DNA from 2 places in the Rahnella sp. PD12R genome. Region 1 is predicted to be linked to the other one. Evidence: predicted binding sites of a transcription regulator. Region 1 holds the regulator's gene; the other holds the start of a gene.
What was found. Region 1 encodes PhoB, which activates phosphate uptake and scavenging genes when phosphate is short. Its sites were predicted from a motif close to CTGTCATAAAACTGNCNNAT; they were not measured.

Region 1 (7,843 bases):
AACCCGTATGTTTTTTAAATATCAAAAGTGCGTATTTTAAGAAATTAACTTTTTTACCTGCCAATGAAAAAGCCACGGAAGATTCTCCGTGGCCCGATTGGCGAAACATTCAGCAGACTAATTATATTTTATGCCGTTGAACATTCACCAAATGATCATTGGTGCGCAGTGACGCTACGCGGACCGCTGATTTTGTCATAAATACCGGCCAGCACCAGCATTAATAATGACGGTGGTAACCAGGCCAGACCTTGCGCTGCCAGCGGCAGGTTCGCAGTCCAGGCTGGCATCAGGTCTGCAAAAGCAGAAGCTTTAATGCCATCAACAATACCAAAGACCAGGCTGACAACCATCACCGGCGCGACGATACGTGTGGTGCTGTTCCACCAGCGCAGGGTGAAGCTCAGTACAACCAGCGCAATACACGGCGGATAAATCGCAGTCAGAACCGGTACGGAAATCTGAATCAGATGGCTCAGGCCCAGGTTGGACACCAGCATCGAGAACAGACCCAGAATGAAGACCAGCGTTTTATATGACAGCGGCAGATACTGAGCGAAGAACTCAGCACAGGCGCAGGTCAGGCCAACTGCGGTGACCATACAGGCGATGAAAATCAGCGCGCCGAGGAAGAAGCTGCCTACGCTGCCAAAAGTGTGTGCCACGTAAGCATGCAGGATCACCGCGCCGTTTGTTGCATTTGGCACCAGTGAGGCGCTGTTTTCGCCCAGTTTAAACAGGCTCAGGTAGACCAGCATCAGGCCCAGACCGGCAATCAGACCTGCCAGAACCGTATAACGGGTCAGCAGTTTGGCATCGGTCACGCCACGAGAACGTGCCGCGTTAACGATAACAATCCCGAAGACCAGCGCGCCCAGCGTATCCATCGTCAGATAGCCGTTAACGAAACCGCTGGAGAACGGCACCGTCTGGTAAGCGTCAACCGCAGGCATTGGCTGACCGGCAGGCCACAGCAGTGCAGCGATACCCAGTGCGCCCAGCGCCACCATTTTCAGCGGCGCGAGGAAATGCCCGACGGTATCGAGCAGACGGCCCGGATACAGGGAGATACCAATCACCAGAGCGAAATAAATTACGCTGTAAATCAGCAGAGGCAGCGGGCCGTCACCGGTCATCGGCGCGATACCCACTTCAAAGGAGACCGTCGCTGTACGCGGTGTGGCAAACAGCGGGCCTACAGCCAGATAACAGACGGTCGCCAGAAGAATACCGGCACCACGACCAATTGGCGTACTCAGGGCGTCAACACCGCCACCGACGCGCGCAAGCGCAATCACGGTCATCACGGGAAGCCCTACCGCCGTGATCATAAAACCGGCAGCTGCCCACCAGACTTCATGACCGGCCTGCAAGCCAACCATCGGCGGGAAAATGATATTTCCTGCCCCGACGAATAAGGCGAAGGTCATGAAACCCAGCGCCAGAATATCTTTATTTGTTAAACGAGTACTCATGATTGGTGTCGTGTTGCCTGTTCAAATGAATAAAGTGTCCGATGCTGTCGTCGTGCCACTCCGTCAGAAGGATGAATGGCGTTGTCATAGCCAGAGAGCACCAATGTGAGGATCGGAGTGAGCTAAAAACGCCTGATGATATGCAGATGATTACGTTGTTATGCAGGGAGTATCGAGCGACAGCGGGGCTTAAGGTAAACGTTTATAGCGTAGAAAGGCAAGCCGTGATCCAAAAAGCAGAGCGTTCAACCAGATTAATACAACAAAGCAGTAATAATCACTAAATACACTCCGAAACACGCAATATGATATGTATGATTTTTGAACGAACAAAGCACAAGATATGCTCCGTTGAGATTAAAAATGCGTGAAATCACCACCTGCAGGTCATTTCACGCACAATATCCAGCATTTTTACAAGGCCAAAATTTAACCGCTTGCGGTTTTACCAGACGCGGGCAGCGATATCCACCACCAGTTTCAGTTTTTCCCACTGCTGCGCTTCGGTCAGACTGTTGCCCTCTTCCGTTGACGCGAAGCCACACTGCGGGCTCAGGCAAATCTGGTTAATGTCCAGATATTCAGCCGCTTCTGCGATACGCGCTTCCACGGTTTTTGCCAGTTCCAGCTCGCCGGATTTGGTGGTAATCAGCCCCAGAACCGCCTGCTGATGGCCTTTTTTGATGAAACGCAGGGGTTCGAACCCGCCTGAACGTTCATTGTCATATTCCAGGAAGTAAGCGTCGATATTCACCCCGCCAAACAGAATCTCTGCCACCGGCTCGTAACCACCTTCAGAAATCCAGGTTGAACGGAAGTTACCGCGGCAAACATGCAGACCAATCACCAGATCGTCCGGTTTACCGGCGATAGCTTTGTTGAGCACGTCAGCGTAAGTACGTGCTAACTCTTCCGGAGAATCACCACGTTCGCGGATTTGTTTCTTCTGATCTTCAGAACACAGATACGCCCAGACGGTATCGTCGAGTTGCAGATAACGACAGCCGGCATCATAAAAGGCTTTGATCGCGTCCCGGTAAACCTGTGCCAGATCGTCAAAATAGTCTTTCAGATCAGGATAAACGTCTTTGCTGATGGCGTTACGGCCACCGCGGAAATGCATCACGCTCGGGCTCGGAATAGTCATTTTCGGCACAGCCGTTCCGCTGATGCTTTTCAGAAAACGGAAATCTTCCAGCATCGGGTGCGAACCAAAACCGAGTTTGCTCACCACTTTGATACTGCGCGCTTTCGTCTGTACGCCGTTGAACTGGATCCCCTGAACCGCATCGTAACCTTCCACACCTTCCAGACCTTCGAAGAAGTCAAAGTGCCACCACGCACGGCGGAATTCGCCATCCGTCACCACTTGCAGACCGGCTTCACGCTGCAAATCCACCACGCGGCGGATTTCAGTGTCTTCTACTGCACGCAACTGCACCGCATCAATCTCACCGGCCTGAAACTGTTTGCGGGCTTCTTTGATCGCGGCCGGACGCAGGAAACTGCCAACGACGTCAGCGCGGAACGGAGGGGTTGTACGTTGCATGAAAACTCCTTATTGCATCACGCCCCTGGCGGAATGCGAATGATTTACAAAGTAAATAATTACGTTGCGTTATTTATAGACATCTGGATGTCTAAACGGCTTTAAGGCCATACTGTCATGCAGCCTGTTCACCCACAACAGAGGAATTTTCATGGGACGTGAAATAAATTCATGATCAGGAGGCGACTTCACGCCATAAACAGAAATGAAAAAGCCTGCTATCGGCTGATAACAGGCTTTAGGGAAACTACGCAAATTAAGGTTTTACGGAGACCGGGGAGTCTGAACCCTGAGGAACAATCAGTTTCGGTGCCAGCGTAAACATAAACCGGGTGCCGACGCCGACTTCGCTGAGGACTTCAAGCTTCGAATTATGGTGGCTGAGCGCATGTTTTACGATGGCGAGCCCCAACCCGCTGCCGCCGGTCTGGCGCGATCGCGCCTTATCCACACGGTAAAAACGTTCAGTCAGACGCGGTAAGTGCTGCGGCGCAATACCCGGCCCGTTGTCGCTTATCTGGAACTGTGCGCCGTGCGGGATTTGCTGCCAGCTGACTTCAATCCGCGTGCCCGGCGGGGTGTGATTCACGGCGTTGTACACCAGATTCGACACCGCACTGCGCAGCTGATCTTCGTTGCCAAAGACTTTCAGCTTTTCGTTTACGCGAAACACCACTTCATGTTTCCCGCCGCTTAACGTCTGCACTTCCCGCTCAAGCATACTCAGCATCACCGGAATATCGACCTTCTCGTGCATATCGATATTGGCAGACGCTTCGATTTTCGACAGGGTCAGCAACTGTTTCACCAGCCCGTCCATGCGCCGCGTCTGTTCCTGCATCGTATCCAGCGCTTTGGTGCGGAACGGCTCTTCCAGCTTGGCGTCTTCCATCATTTCCAGATACCCCTGCAACACGGTCAGCGGCGTGCGAAGTTCATGGCTAACGTTGGCAAAGAAGTTACGTCGCGCGCCTTCGAGCTGACGCATCTGCGTTACGTCACGCGCCACCATCAGAAGCTGCCCCTCGGAATAGGGCATCACGCGAAACTCAACATAATGTTCATTATTGAGTTGCAGATTCAGGGCACGGCTGAAGTCACGGGTCTGGATCCAGGTGCGGAATTCCGGATAACGCAGCAGGTTAAAAATATGCTGCCCGTTATCTTCCGGCCAGCGGAAACCGAGCAGATCCTGCGCCAGTCCGTTGCACCAGAAGATATTGCCTTCTTCCGTCGCCAGAACCACCGCATCCGGCAGCGATTCGGCACCGCTGCGGAAACGCTTGATCAGCTGACCTAATTCACGACGACGTCGCCGGTTGCGCATCTGCATCTGGTTCAGCCCGTAAAACAGCGGTTCCCAGCTCCAGCGCCCGTTCGGCGGGGTGATGCTGCGGTCAAGCCACAGCCAGTGAGAGAGTTTAAGCTGGTTGTAATAATTCCAGCCCAGCGCCGCGACGAGCGACGCAAAGAGGAGCCAGCCGAAATGGCCGACGAAAATTCCGAGGATCAGCGCTGGCAGGCAAAAGAGAAAAAATTCGCCGGCCAGACGTTTCCATGACAAACGTTCTAACACACAGATTCTCCGCTGTGGGGGACTCAATAACGCGTTGAGAAACGATATCCGGTACCACGAACAGTCTGGATCATTCTGTCATGTCCACTGGTTTCCAGCGCTTTACGCAAACGACGAATATGCACGTCTACCGTGCGATCTTCCACATAAACGTTAGTGCCCCACACGTTATTGAGCAACTGTTCCCTGCTGTAAACGCGTTCGGAATGGGTCATAAAGAAGTGTAACAACTTAAATTCGGTCGGCCCCATGTCGAGCGCCTGCTCGTTGGCCATCACCCGGTGAGACGACGGATCCAGACTCAGCCCCTGCATGTCGATCACTTCCTCGACCGCCATTGGCGAAATCCGGCGCATCACCGCTTTAATACGGGCAACCAGTTCTTTTGGTGAAAACGGTTTGGTGATGTAATCATCGGCACCGACTTCCAGGCCGCGCACCCGATCTTCTTCTTCACCGCGGGCGGTCAGCATCATCACCGGAATTTCGCGGGTCAGTGCTTCACGTTTAAGGTGCTTAATAAACTGAATACCGGAACCACCAGGTAACATCCAGTCGAGCAGGATCAGTTCAGGGTAAGGTTCAACTAACTGGCCAATCGCTGAATCAAAATCTTCAGCTTCTACTGCCTGATATCCATTCTGTTCCAGTACAAAACACACCATTTCACGGATTGGAGCTTCGTCTTCAACCACCAATATACGTCTAGCCATCGTAGGTCCTGCCAATAGGTTAGCGATCTTTTATTTGATTGCGGGCGCCATTATGCGTCAGTTTTGTGACAGATTTATGAATGAAAATGATGGTTCATTTAAGGCAAATATGACAGATAAATTCCCGCCATCCTGCTGAAATTGGTCTGATTTATCGGGGACAGGTTCCCCCGCCGACGTTTATACTTTGCCCCATTGTCGTCATACAGGGTTCACACGGGAGTCTCATGCGCCTGATCCACACCTCCGACTGGCACCTCGGCCAGTACTTTTTTACCAAAAGCCGCGCCGCTGAACATCAGGCATTTTTGCGCTGGCTGACCGGTCAGGTGCAGCAGCATCAGGTGGACGCCGTCATTGTCGCCGGAGACATCTTTGATACCGGCTCGCCGCCCAGTTACGCCCGCGAGTTGTACAACCGCTTCGTGGTGGAATTACAACAAACCGGCTGCCAGCTGGTGGTGCTGGCCGGAAATCACGATTCCGTCGCCACGCTCAATGAATCCCGCGAACTGCTTTCGTGCCTGAATACGCGGGTGATCGCCACCGTAGGCGAAAATCTGGATGAACAGGTTTTGGTGCTGAATACCCGCGAAGGCCAGCCCGGCGCGGTGTTGTGTGCCATTCCGTTTTTGCGTCCGCGCGACTTGCTGGCCAGCCAGGCCGGGCAGTCCGGCAGCGACAAACAGCTCGCCTTGCAGGAAGCCATTGCGGCGCATTATGACGCACTGTATCAGGCAGCGCTGGCTAAACGTCAGGAACTTGGTTTGCCGTTGCCCATTATCGCTACCGGCCATCTGACCACCGTCGGCGTCAGCACGTCTGACTCCGTGCGCGACATCTATATAGGCACGCTCGACGCCTTCCCGGCGCAGGCCTTTCCACCGGTGGATTACGTGGCGCTCGGGCACATTCACCGCGCCCAGTGCGTCGCAAAAACCGAACATATCCGTTACAGCGGCTCACCCATTGCGCTGAGTTTCGATGAGCTCAGCAAAACCAAAAGCGTTTACCTGCTTGATTTCGATGGCGCTAAGCTCAACGCCATCGACACGCTGGAAATCCCCGTTTTCCAGCCGATGCAGATCATTAAAGGTTCTCTCGCAGACATCGAAAAACAACTGACGCAGTTTGCTGACGGCGATGCCGGTAAACCGGTCTGGCTGGATATCGAAGTCGCCACGCAGGACTATCTCAGTGATATCCAGCGGCGTATTCAGACGCTGACCGCAGATTTGCCGGTGGAAGTCGTTCTGCTGCGCCGCAGTAAAGAACAGCGCATCAGCAGCATCGAACAACAGGAAAAAGAAACGCTCAGCGAACTGAGTGTCAGCGAAGTGTTTGAGCGGCGGCTGGCGCAGGAAACCGATCCCGACGAACCGCGTCAGGCGCGGATGCGCACGCTGTTCGCTCAGGTTGTCAGCCAGGTCACCAGCGGCGAGTCCGCAGAGGATGCCGCCCGATGAAAATTCTCAGTCTGCGTTTAAAAAACCTGAACTCGCTGGAAGGCGAATGGAAAATCGACTTCACCGCTGAGCCTTTTGCCAGCAACGGATTATTTGCCATCACAGGCCCGACCGGCGCGGGGAAAACCACCCTGCTGGACGCCATCTGTCTGGCGCTGTATCACCAGACGCCGCGTCTGAACGTCACGCCGAGTCAGAATGAACTGATGACCCGCCACACCGCCGAATCCCTGGCAGAAGTCGAGTTTGAGGTTAAAGGCATTGGCTACCGCGCGTTCTGGAGCCAGCGCCGGGCCAAAAATTCGCCTGACGGTAATTTACAGGCGCCCAAAGTAGAACTGGCGCTGCTGGCCGATGGCAAAATTCTGGCCGACAAAGTGCGCGATAAACTTGATGCCATCGCCGGGCTGACCGGGCTGGATTTCGGCCGTTTCACTAAATCTATGATGCTTTCACAAGGCCAGTTCGCCGCGTTCCTGAATGCCGATGCCAACGACCGCGCGGAATTGCTGGAAGAACTGACCGGCACCGAAATCTACGGGCGGCTTTCTGAACGCGTGTTTGAACAACATAAAGAAGCCAAAAATCAGCTCGACGGTTTGTATCAGCGCATGGCCGGAATCGAGTTGCTCAGCGAAGAGCAGCGTCAGGCCTTCGAAACGGAACTGGCCGCGCTGAACGCGCAGGAAATTATCCTCAGTCAGCAGGCGCTGCAACGCCAGCAGGATCTGAACTGGCTGCAACAATGGCAACAGGTGCAGCAAAAGCATCAGCAATCTCAGCAGCAGCTGACGGCGGCGGAGCAGGAAAACCTCGCCGCAGCGCCGCAATTGCAGCAACTCGCGCGCAGTGAGCCGGCTGAAAAGCTGCGTCCGCTGCTCAGCGACCGGTTGCGCTGCGAGAAAGAAACGCAGGAGTTACAGCAGGCACTTACACAGCTGGTTCAGCAGCAGGAACAACAGGCGGCGCAGATGACGCCGCGGGCTTCGGTGCTGGAACAGGCGAAAGCCGCTCGCCAGAATCAGGCCGGAGAGCAGCGCAAGCTCCAGACGCTGATGGACGAA
Region 2 (7,843 bases), on a different contig from region 1:
GAAGCCTGCGCGCCGTATCGCCATGAAGTGACCTTCAGCGATCACGTCGCCGAATTCCCGGACGTGATGTCGCTGATGCGTTCGCTCAAAGGCATTGGCGCGACGCACATCAAAAATGGCCGCCTCGGCGGGCTGGGCGGGCGCGAGCGTCTGCAATTGCTGGAAAAACATTACGTCCGCCGCGACGGCGTTCTGCCGCTGAATTACCGGCTGGTTTACGGCATTTTGCAGGTGGAAGAACTCATTCCCCGCTGATTTAAAAGAAACAGTTACACACACCAGGCGCGACGCAGAAATAAGACATGAAACAAAAATACTTTATTACCGGCACCGATACCGAAGTCGGAAAAACCGTTGCCACAACCGCATTTTTACAGGCGGCAGCGTGCGCCGGGCACAAAACTGCCGGATACAAACCGGTGGCGTCAGGCAGTGAAATGACGGCAGAAGGGCCGCGCAACAGCGACGCACTGGCGCTCCAGGCCTACAGCACCGTCGGGCTGTGTTATGACGAAGTCAATCCGTGCACGTTTTTCGAGCCGACGTCGCCGCATATTGTCAGCGAGCTGGAAAATCGCCCGATTGACCCGCAGGTTTTATCCGCCGGATTGCGTCATCTCGAACCGCTGGCCGACTGGGTGGTGGTGGAAGGGGCAGGAGGCTGGTACACGCCGCTGACCGCAGATTATACGTTTGCGGACTGGGTGATTGCCGAGCAACTGCCGGTGGTGTTAGTGGTGGGAATGCGGCTGGGCTGCATCAATCACGCCGTGCTGACGGCGCAGGCCATCGCGCAAAGTGGTTTGCATCTGGCGGGCTGGATTGCCAATGATGTGCAGGAAACGGGGAAGCATCATCAGGCATACATGGCGACGCTCACGCGTATGCTGCCTGCGCCGCTGCTGGGCGAGATCCCGTTCCTGAGTGCCGGTCTGGACATCAATCTGGGGCAATATCTGGATCTGGAACGTCTGCTTCCTGATGGTGAATGAAGTACGGCGTCAGACCGTCAGATAATTTTTGATTAACGTCTCGTCAAGCTGTGCCAGCGTGCCTTGTGCCACGTTGCGCCCGCCGTCCACCAGACAAAACCGGTCAGCGACGCTGCGGATAAACGGCAATTTATGCCCGACCAGAAGCAGCGTCAGACCGAGGTCACGGTTCAGGCGGTGAATGATGTTACCCATATTCGCCGCCATCGACGCACTGGTGTGTTCGGTCGGTTCGTCGAGGATCAGCAGTTCAGGCTCCTGAACCAGCGCGCGGCTGATCGCCAGTTGCTGTTGCTGGCTCTCATCGAGCTCTCCCGCTTTACGCGTTCCCATTTCCTTAAGCGTCGGAAACAGGTCGTAGACCTCTTCAGGCACGCGACGCGTCTTATTCCGGCTGGCCATCATGGCAATTTGCAGGTTTTCATCCACACTCATCTGCGAAAAAATCTGCCGTCCCTGTGGCACATAACCGATGCCGATTTGCGCACGGCTTTCCACCGGAAGATTTAATAAACTCTGAGGCTCTTCGTCGCGCGACTGCCAGGATATCGCCCCGCTTTTCACCGGAAGATGGCCCATAATGCAGTTCACCAGCGTGGTTTTCCCCACGCCATTTCGCCCGATCAGGCACGTACATTGACCGCGGTACAGTTCGAGATTGATATCCCACAGAATATGTTTTTGCCCATAATACTGATTAACTGATTTTACACTTAACATCAGACCTCCCTCCCACACGGAGCATTCCGCTGAACTTCGCTTTGACCGCCACTGTCATATTTCTGACATTTATGTTCCGCTGTTAATGCCGTAACACAGAATTAAATTCCGTTGATTACCGGCCAACCTCTCAGCATCAATTGCAGATAAACAGCCATTAACCAGTGATAAATGGGGTTAACCGCTTTTTCCTTGCACTAAAAATGACATTGCTTAGCAAAAAACAGGGTAATCATCAGATTTCACTTTCAGGTGAAAAAAGCGGTTCCGGCTGCAGGAAACGCTTCCTACAGTGACACTGCAACTCTCAGGCCAAGTTTGTAAAAGTGCCGGGGAAAAGAGAAGTTACAGGGGTGTTAACAGCGGAGCGCAGGGCGATTTAGGATTATTCATTAACGTTGTTGAGGTTTTGTGACATCCGTTCAGACGCGGGAGAAAGGCAACTGCACTTTGCCAGTGCTGCTCTCTCTGATTTTGGTGCAAACGTAACGGGAATAAGAAGCAAAAAAATCCTGATGAGATGCACTTTTGGATTTTGCAAGAAACATCCGACCAGAAATCTAGGCAAAATAGGCATAAATAAGGAGATAAAAAAGATAAAAAATAACTAAAAAAGACCACTTGGGTGGCCTGAAAGCCTAAATGATGTTTTTTACCAACTCCCGCCGTGCGGGGCGCGCTGAGACTTATCCACTATTCCTGTGGATAACCATGTGCATGAGAGTGAGAAAAGATGCTACAGGCGAGTCAGGGCGCGGGTTGTGCTCACTTTGCCCGTATTCGCAGCTTTTTAATGATGTTGTTTATAATCAGTGAGTTAGTTAAAAGCAATATGCCCGTAATTCGTTCGTCATAGTTGTGTCAGAATTCGTCAACCTGTGGTCAGAAAGTTAACGGATGAAAAATTTTGGGGATAATTGTCACCTGATGGTGAGAATTCTTTTTCGTAATAACCTAAAAAAGTGCAGATGCAGCAACCGGTTAAATCACCGGTGATTTTTATCGATTGGAGGCTGGTTTTATATACAGTATTATAAGGCGGTAAAATCAAGGCTGGCAAAATTCGCGGAGTCTTTCATACTGTTTTTCCGTGAGCGCCTTACGTACGGCCTTATGCGTTTTCATTTCAGCCAGGTAGCCCGTCATGAGTAAAGAGTTCAAACTGCATTCCGAATTTAAGCCATCAGGCGATCAGCCTGAGGCAATACGCCGTCTGGAAGAAGGGCTGGAGAACGGTCTGGCGCACCAGACGTTACTCGGCGTTACCGGTTCCGGTAAAACCTTTACCGTCGCGAATGTGATTGCTGACCTGAACCGGCCAACGATGGTTCTCGCGCCCAATAAAACTCTCGCGGCGCAGTTGTATGGCGAAATGAAAGAGTTCTTCCCGGAGAACGCCGTCGAATATTTCGTTTCTTACTACGATTATTACCAGCCCGAAGCGTACGTCCCGAGTTCAGACACGTTTATCGAAAAAGATTCCTCGGTGAACGAACACATCGAACAGATGCGCCTTTCCGCCACCAAAGCGCTGCTTGAGCGCCGCGACGTCATCGTGGTGGCATCCGTCTCGGCGATCTACGGTCTGGGCGACCCGGATCTGTATCTGAAAATGATGCTGCATCTGACCAAAGGGATGATTATCGATCAGCGCGCGATCGTGCGCCGTCTGGCTGAGCTGCAATATGCCCGCAACGATCAGGTTTTCCAGCGCAGCACTTTCCGCGTGCGCGGCGAAGTGATCGACGTCTTTCCGGCTGAATCAGACGATCTGGCGCTGCGCATCGAGCTTTTCGATCAGGAAGTCGAGCGGCTTTCCCTGTTTGACCCGCTGACCGGTCAGGTGCAGCACGAAGTTCCGCGTTTCACGATTTACCCGAAAACGCACTACGTCACCCCGCGTGAACGTATTTTGCAGGCGATGGAAGAGATCAAAGTCGATCTGGCCGATCGCCGCAAGGTGCTGCTGGATAACAACAAACTGCTCGAAGAACAGCGTCTCAGCCAGCGTACGCAGTTTGACCTCGAAATGATGAATGAGCTGGGTTATTGCTCGGGCATCGAAAACTATTCACGGTATCTCTCCGGACGCGGTCCGGGCGAGCCGCCGCCGACGCTGTTTGACTATCTGCCTGCCGACGGTTTGCTGATTGTCGACGAATCCCACGTCACCATTCCGCAAATCGGCGGGATGTACAAAGGCGACCGCTCGCGAAAAGAAACGCTGGTGGAGTACGGTTTCCGCCTGCCCTCGGCGCTGGATAACCGCCCGATGCGCTTTGAAGAATTTGAGGCGCTGGCGCCGCAGACGATTTATGTTTCCGCCACACCCGGCGCTTACGAGCTGGATAAATCCGGCGGCGACGTGGTGGATCAGGTGGTGCGTCCGACCGGCTTGCTGGATCCGATTATTGAAGTGCGCCCGGTGACCACGCAGGTCGACGATCTGCTGTCGGAAATCCGCAAACGCGTGGCCATCAATGAGCGTGTGCTGGTCACCACGCTGACCAAACGCATGGCCGAGGATTTGACCGAGTATCTGGAAGAACACGGCGAGAAGGTGCGTTACCTGCACTCTGATATCGATACCGTCGAGCGCGTGGAGATTATCCGCGATTTGCGTCTGGGTGAATTCGATGTGCTGGTGGGCATCAACTTGCTGAGGGAAGGGCTGGATATGCCGGAGGTTTCTCTGGTGGCGATCCTGGATGCCGACAAAGAGGGCTTCCTGCGTTCAGAACGTTCGCTCATTCAGACCATTGGCCGTGCGGCGCGTAACCTCAACGGTAAAGCCATTCTTTACGGCGACAGAATCACGAATTCGATGGCGAAAGCGATCGGGGAAACGGAGCGTCGTCGTGCGAAACAGGAAGCTTACAACCTGGAAAATGGCATTACGCCGATGGGCCTGAACAAGAAGATTTCCGACATCCTGCAACTGGGGCAGCCAAAGACCAAAAAGAACAAAGACAAGCGCGATGCCGAAGCGGCGCAAACCTACAAATCGCTTACGCCTAAAGCGCTGGAACAGCGCATTAAGGAGCTGGAAAGCAAGATGTATGCGCATGCCCAGAACCTGGAATTCGAAGAAGCGGCCAATACACGCGACGAACTCCACGCCCTGCGCGAGCAGTTTATTGCTCTTTCGTAAGGGAAAAATGCTAAAGTGCGCGGCCTGAAAATTGATAAGGAAAAGCGAGCCAATGACTGATACACCACAAAATCCCGGTGCGGCGAAAGATCCGCTGCACGGCGTCACGCTGGAAAAACTGCTGACAACGCTGGTGGATAATTTTGGCTGGCCCGCACTGGCTTCGCAGGTCAACATCAACTGCTTCAAAAGTGACCCAAGCATCAAGTCCAGCCTGAAATTCCTGCGCCGCACGCCGTGGGCGCGCAAGGAAGTGGAAACGCTGTATCTGGATTTTATTGAAGGCCATTTGCGCCCTGATATGACGCGCAGCAAACGCCGCACGCCGTTATCCGCTGAAAAACCGCTGAAACCCAAAGTCAGCACTGCGAAACCTGCCGCTGACAGCCCGTGGAATAATCATCCGCTGACCAAAAAATAACAGCCGTTTCCACCGGTTTTTTGAACTGTGAAAAAGCCCCGCGATCTGTAAAGTGAAGCGGGTTTTTTTTATTGCGCGGAGAGAAATGTGACCGGAAAAAATGTACTTATTGTGGTGGATATGCAAAACGGAGTGTTCGCATCGCCACGTTATGACCGCAGCGGGCGCACCGCGTTAATTAACCAGCTGATTGACCGGGCTGGGCGCATTATTTTCATCCAGCACGCAGAAGGTGAAATGACCGAAGGCAGCGAATTCTGGCAGGTTTTGCCGGAACTTCATCAGCCGGCGGATTCTGTTTCCGTCACCAAAACCGCCTGTGATTCTTTCTACCGCACCCGTCTTGATGAAGTGCTGAAAGATCTCAATGCGACTGGCTTTACGGTGTGCGGATGTGCCACGGATTACTGCGTGGATACCACCATTAAAGTCGCTGCCAGCAAAGGCTACGCGGTAACCGTTGCCTCCGATGCGCACACCACCGGCGACAGAACCCACGTCACGGCTGAGCAGTTAATCGGCCAGCACAACGAAGTCTGGCGCGAATTATCCGTGCCGGGAAATCCGGTGATGGTGAAAACCACCGCTGAAATCCTGGCAGGCTGGGCATAACGCCAGGCAGCTTTGTGAAACGGTGTGCATGAAAAAGGCCGCATTGCGCGGCCTTTGTCTTTATATTTCCAGAATCATTTTCTCCGCACTCAGTGCATTTTTTGCAGCACTTCTTCTACCGCCATCCGCAACATATCGCGGTCATGGCGATACGGAATATCGCTGGCTTCGAGCGGGCTTTGAATAATCAGATGCGCTTTGGCGCTTTCGCCCAGCGTCACTTTCGGCCCGACAATCGCGGCGTCAGCGCGACGGCCAATGCGTTTTTCGATCATGTCCAGCTTGTTATCAAGCGTCAGCGACGCCGCGGCCACGCTCAGCTCTTTCCCCAGATTGCCGATATAGACGATGTGCGCACGGCTGCGGCGCAGGGCGGTGGTGAGATCTTCCATCAGCAACAGCGGCATCAGACTGGTAAAGAAACTGCCGGGGCCAATCAGGATGAGATTCGCTTCGGCGATGGCGTGCAACGCTTCGCGCGTGGCCGGAACCTGTGGCTCCAGCAGTAATTCGCGCGGGATTTGCGTCAGTTTATCGACATTCACTTCGCCGTGAACCCGCTGACCGTTTGCATCGATCGCGGCTAAATCTACCGGCTGCTCGGACATCGGAATCAGCTCAGCGTCCACTTTCAGCAGACTGCGCACCAGATTGATTGCTTCCAGCGGCCGGACGGTCAGGTGATCCAGCGCGCGCAACATCAGGTTGCCGAGATTGTGTCCGTCCAGTTCACCCTGGCCGCTGAAGCGGTATTCGAACATCGCCGAGGCTAAGCTCGGTTCGGTGATCAGCTGGTTGAGGCAGTTGCGCATATCGCCCCAGGCGATGCCGCCCACCGAACGGCGGATACGGCCGGTCGAACCGCCGTTGTCGGTCGTGGTCACAATGCCGGTGAGACGCGGGCCCAGCGAGGAAAGAGAAGACATCACGCGGCCCAGGCCGTGCCCTCCGCCTAATGCCACCACCCGGTCGAGGTCAGCTAATGTTCTATTGCGCATAAAGATCCTTGTGAAGCGGCCAGAGGTGAGAATAGTGCGTGCTCAGGGCACAATAAAGATGCAGCAGATAATCGTTTTGCCGGGAGATTTTACCTAATTTTGCAACAGGATGTTATCCCTTCGCCGCACTCTCAGCGCTTTCAAAATCAAGCGGTTTTATCGTTGAAAATGCTCTCTTTTGTTGTGAAAAAACGTTATATATCAAAATGCATAACGAAAAACCACCTTGGCGATCCGGTCTTCAGAGCGTTAAACTGTAGCCCGTTACCCGAATTCTTCATCGTTCTGCACTGAACGTGTTGAATCAACTCCTAGCCCTGGTTCCTAAGTTGCCTTTCTGACGTTGTTCCCACAGAAACAATATGGAGCTCTGGCCGTGACAATCAGTCACCAGGGTGCATGGCAGAAATGCCCGCATCTCCCGTATTTGGAAAGGTGTTTAGGTGCTTCAACTTACTGATGCTTTTGCCCGCAAGTTTTATTACTTGCGGCTGTCGATCACTGACGTGTGCAATTTTCGTTGCACCTATTGTCTGCCGGACGGTTACAAGCCGCACGGGCACAGCAATAAAAGCTTTCTTTCGCTCGATGAAATCCGTCGGGTCAGTCGCGCGTTCGCCAATCTGGGAACGGAAAAAGTGCGCCTGACCGGTGGAGAACCGTCGCTGCGCCGCGATTTCTGCGACATCATTGCCGCCGTTCGCGAAAACCCCTCAATTAAAACGCTGGCCGTCACCACCAACGGTTACCGCATGGCGCGTGATATCAGCAAATGGCGCGATGCCGGGCTGACAAACATTAACGTCAGCGTCGACAGCCTTGATGCCCGCCAGTTTCACGCCATCACCGGGCAGGATAAATTCCGCGATGTGATGGCCGGAATTGACGCCGCGTTTGACGCCGGTTTCAGCAAGGTCAAAGTCAATACCGTGCTGATGCGCGATGTGAA

Region 2: a site for PhoB is predicted at 2,558-2,577, ahead of uvrB (excinuclease ABC subunit UvrB). Genes of this name have one in related genera too.

What each region holds. Positions count from the first base shown of each region.
Region 1 is NZ_JAHTMS010000002.1:647,871-655,713, forward strand. It holds gene brnQ (branched-chain amino acid transport system II carrier protein) at 156-1,475, opposite strand; gene KWG64_RS07045 (cobalamin-independent methionine synthase II family protein) at 1,921-3,024, opposite strand; gene phoR (phosphate regulon sensor histidine kinase PhoR) at 3,281-4,600, opposite strand; gene phoB (phosphate response regulator transcription factor PhoB) at 4,624-5,313, opposite strand; gene sbcD (exonuclease subunit SbcD) at 5,541-6,779, shown strand; gene sbcC (exonuclease subunit SbcC) at 6,776-7,843, shown strand, end outside.
Region 2 is NZ_JAHTMS010000001.1:311,112-318,954, forward strand. It holds gene bioC (malonyl-ACP O-methyltransferase BioC) at 1-255, shown strand, start outside; gene bioD (dethiobiotin synthase) at 303-992, shown strand; gene KWG64_RS01510 (ABC transporter ATP-binding protein) at 1,002-1,712, opposite strand; gene uvrB (excinuclease ABC subunit UvrB) at 2,857-4,863, shown strand; gene KWG64_RS01520 (VF530 family DNA-binding protein) at 4,916-5,284, shown strand; gene KWG64_RS01525 (isochorismatase family protein) at 5,372-5,896, shown strand; gene yvcK (uridine diphosphate-N-acetylglucosamine-binding protein YvcK) at 5,986-6,894, opposite strand; molybdenum cofactor riboswitch at 7,191-7,348, shown strand; gene moaA (GTP 3',8-cyclase MoaA) at 7,338-7,843, shown strand, end outside.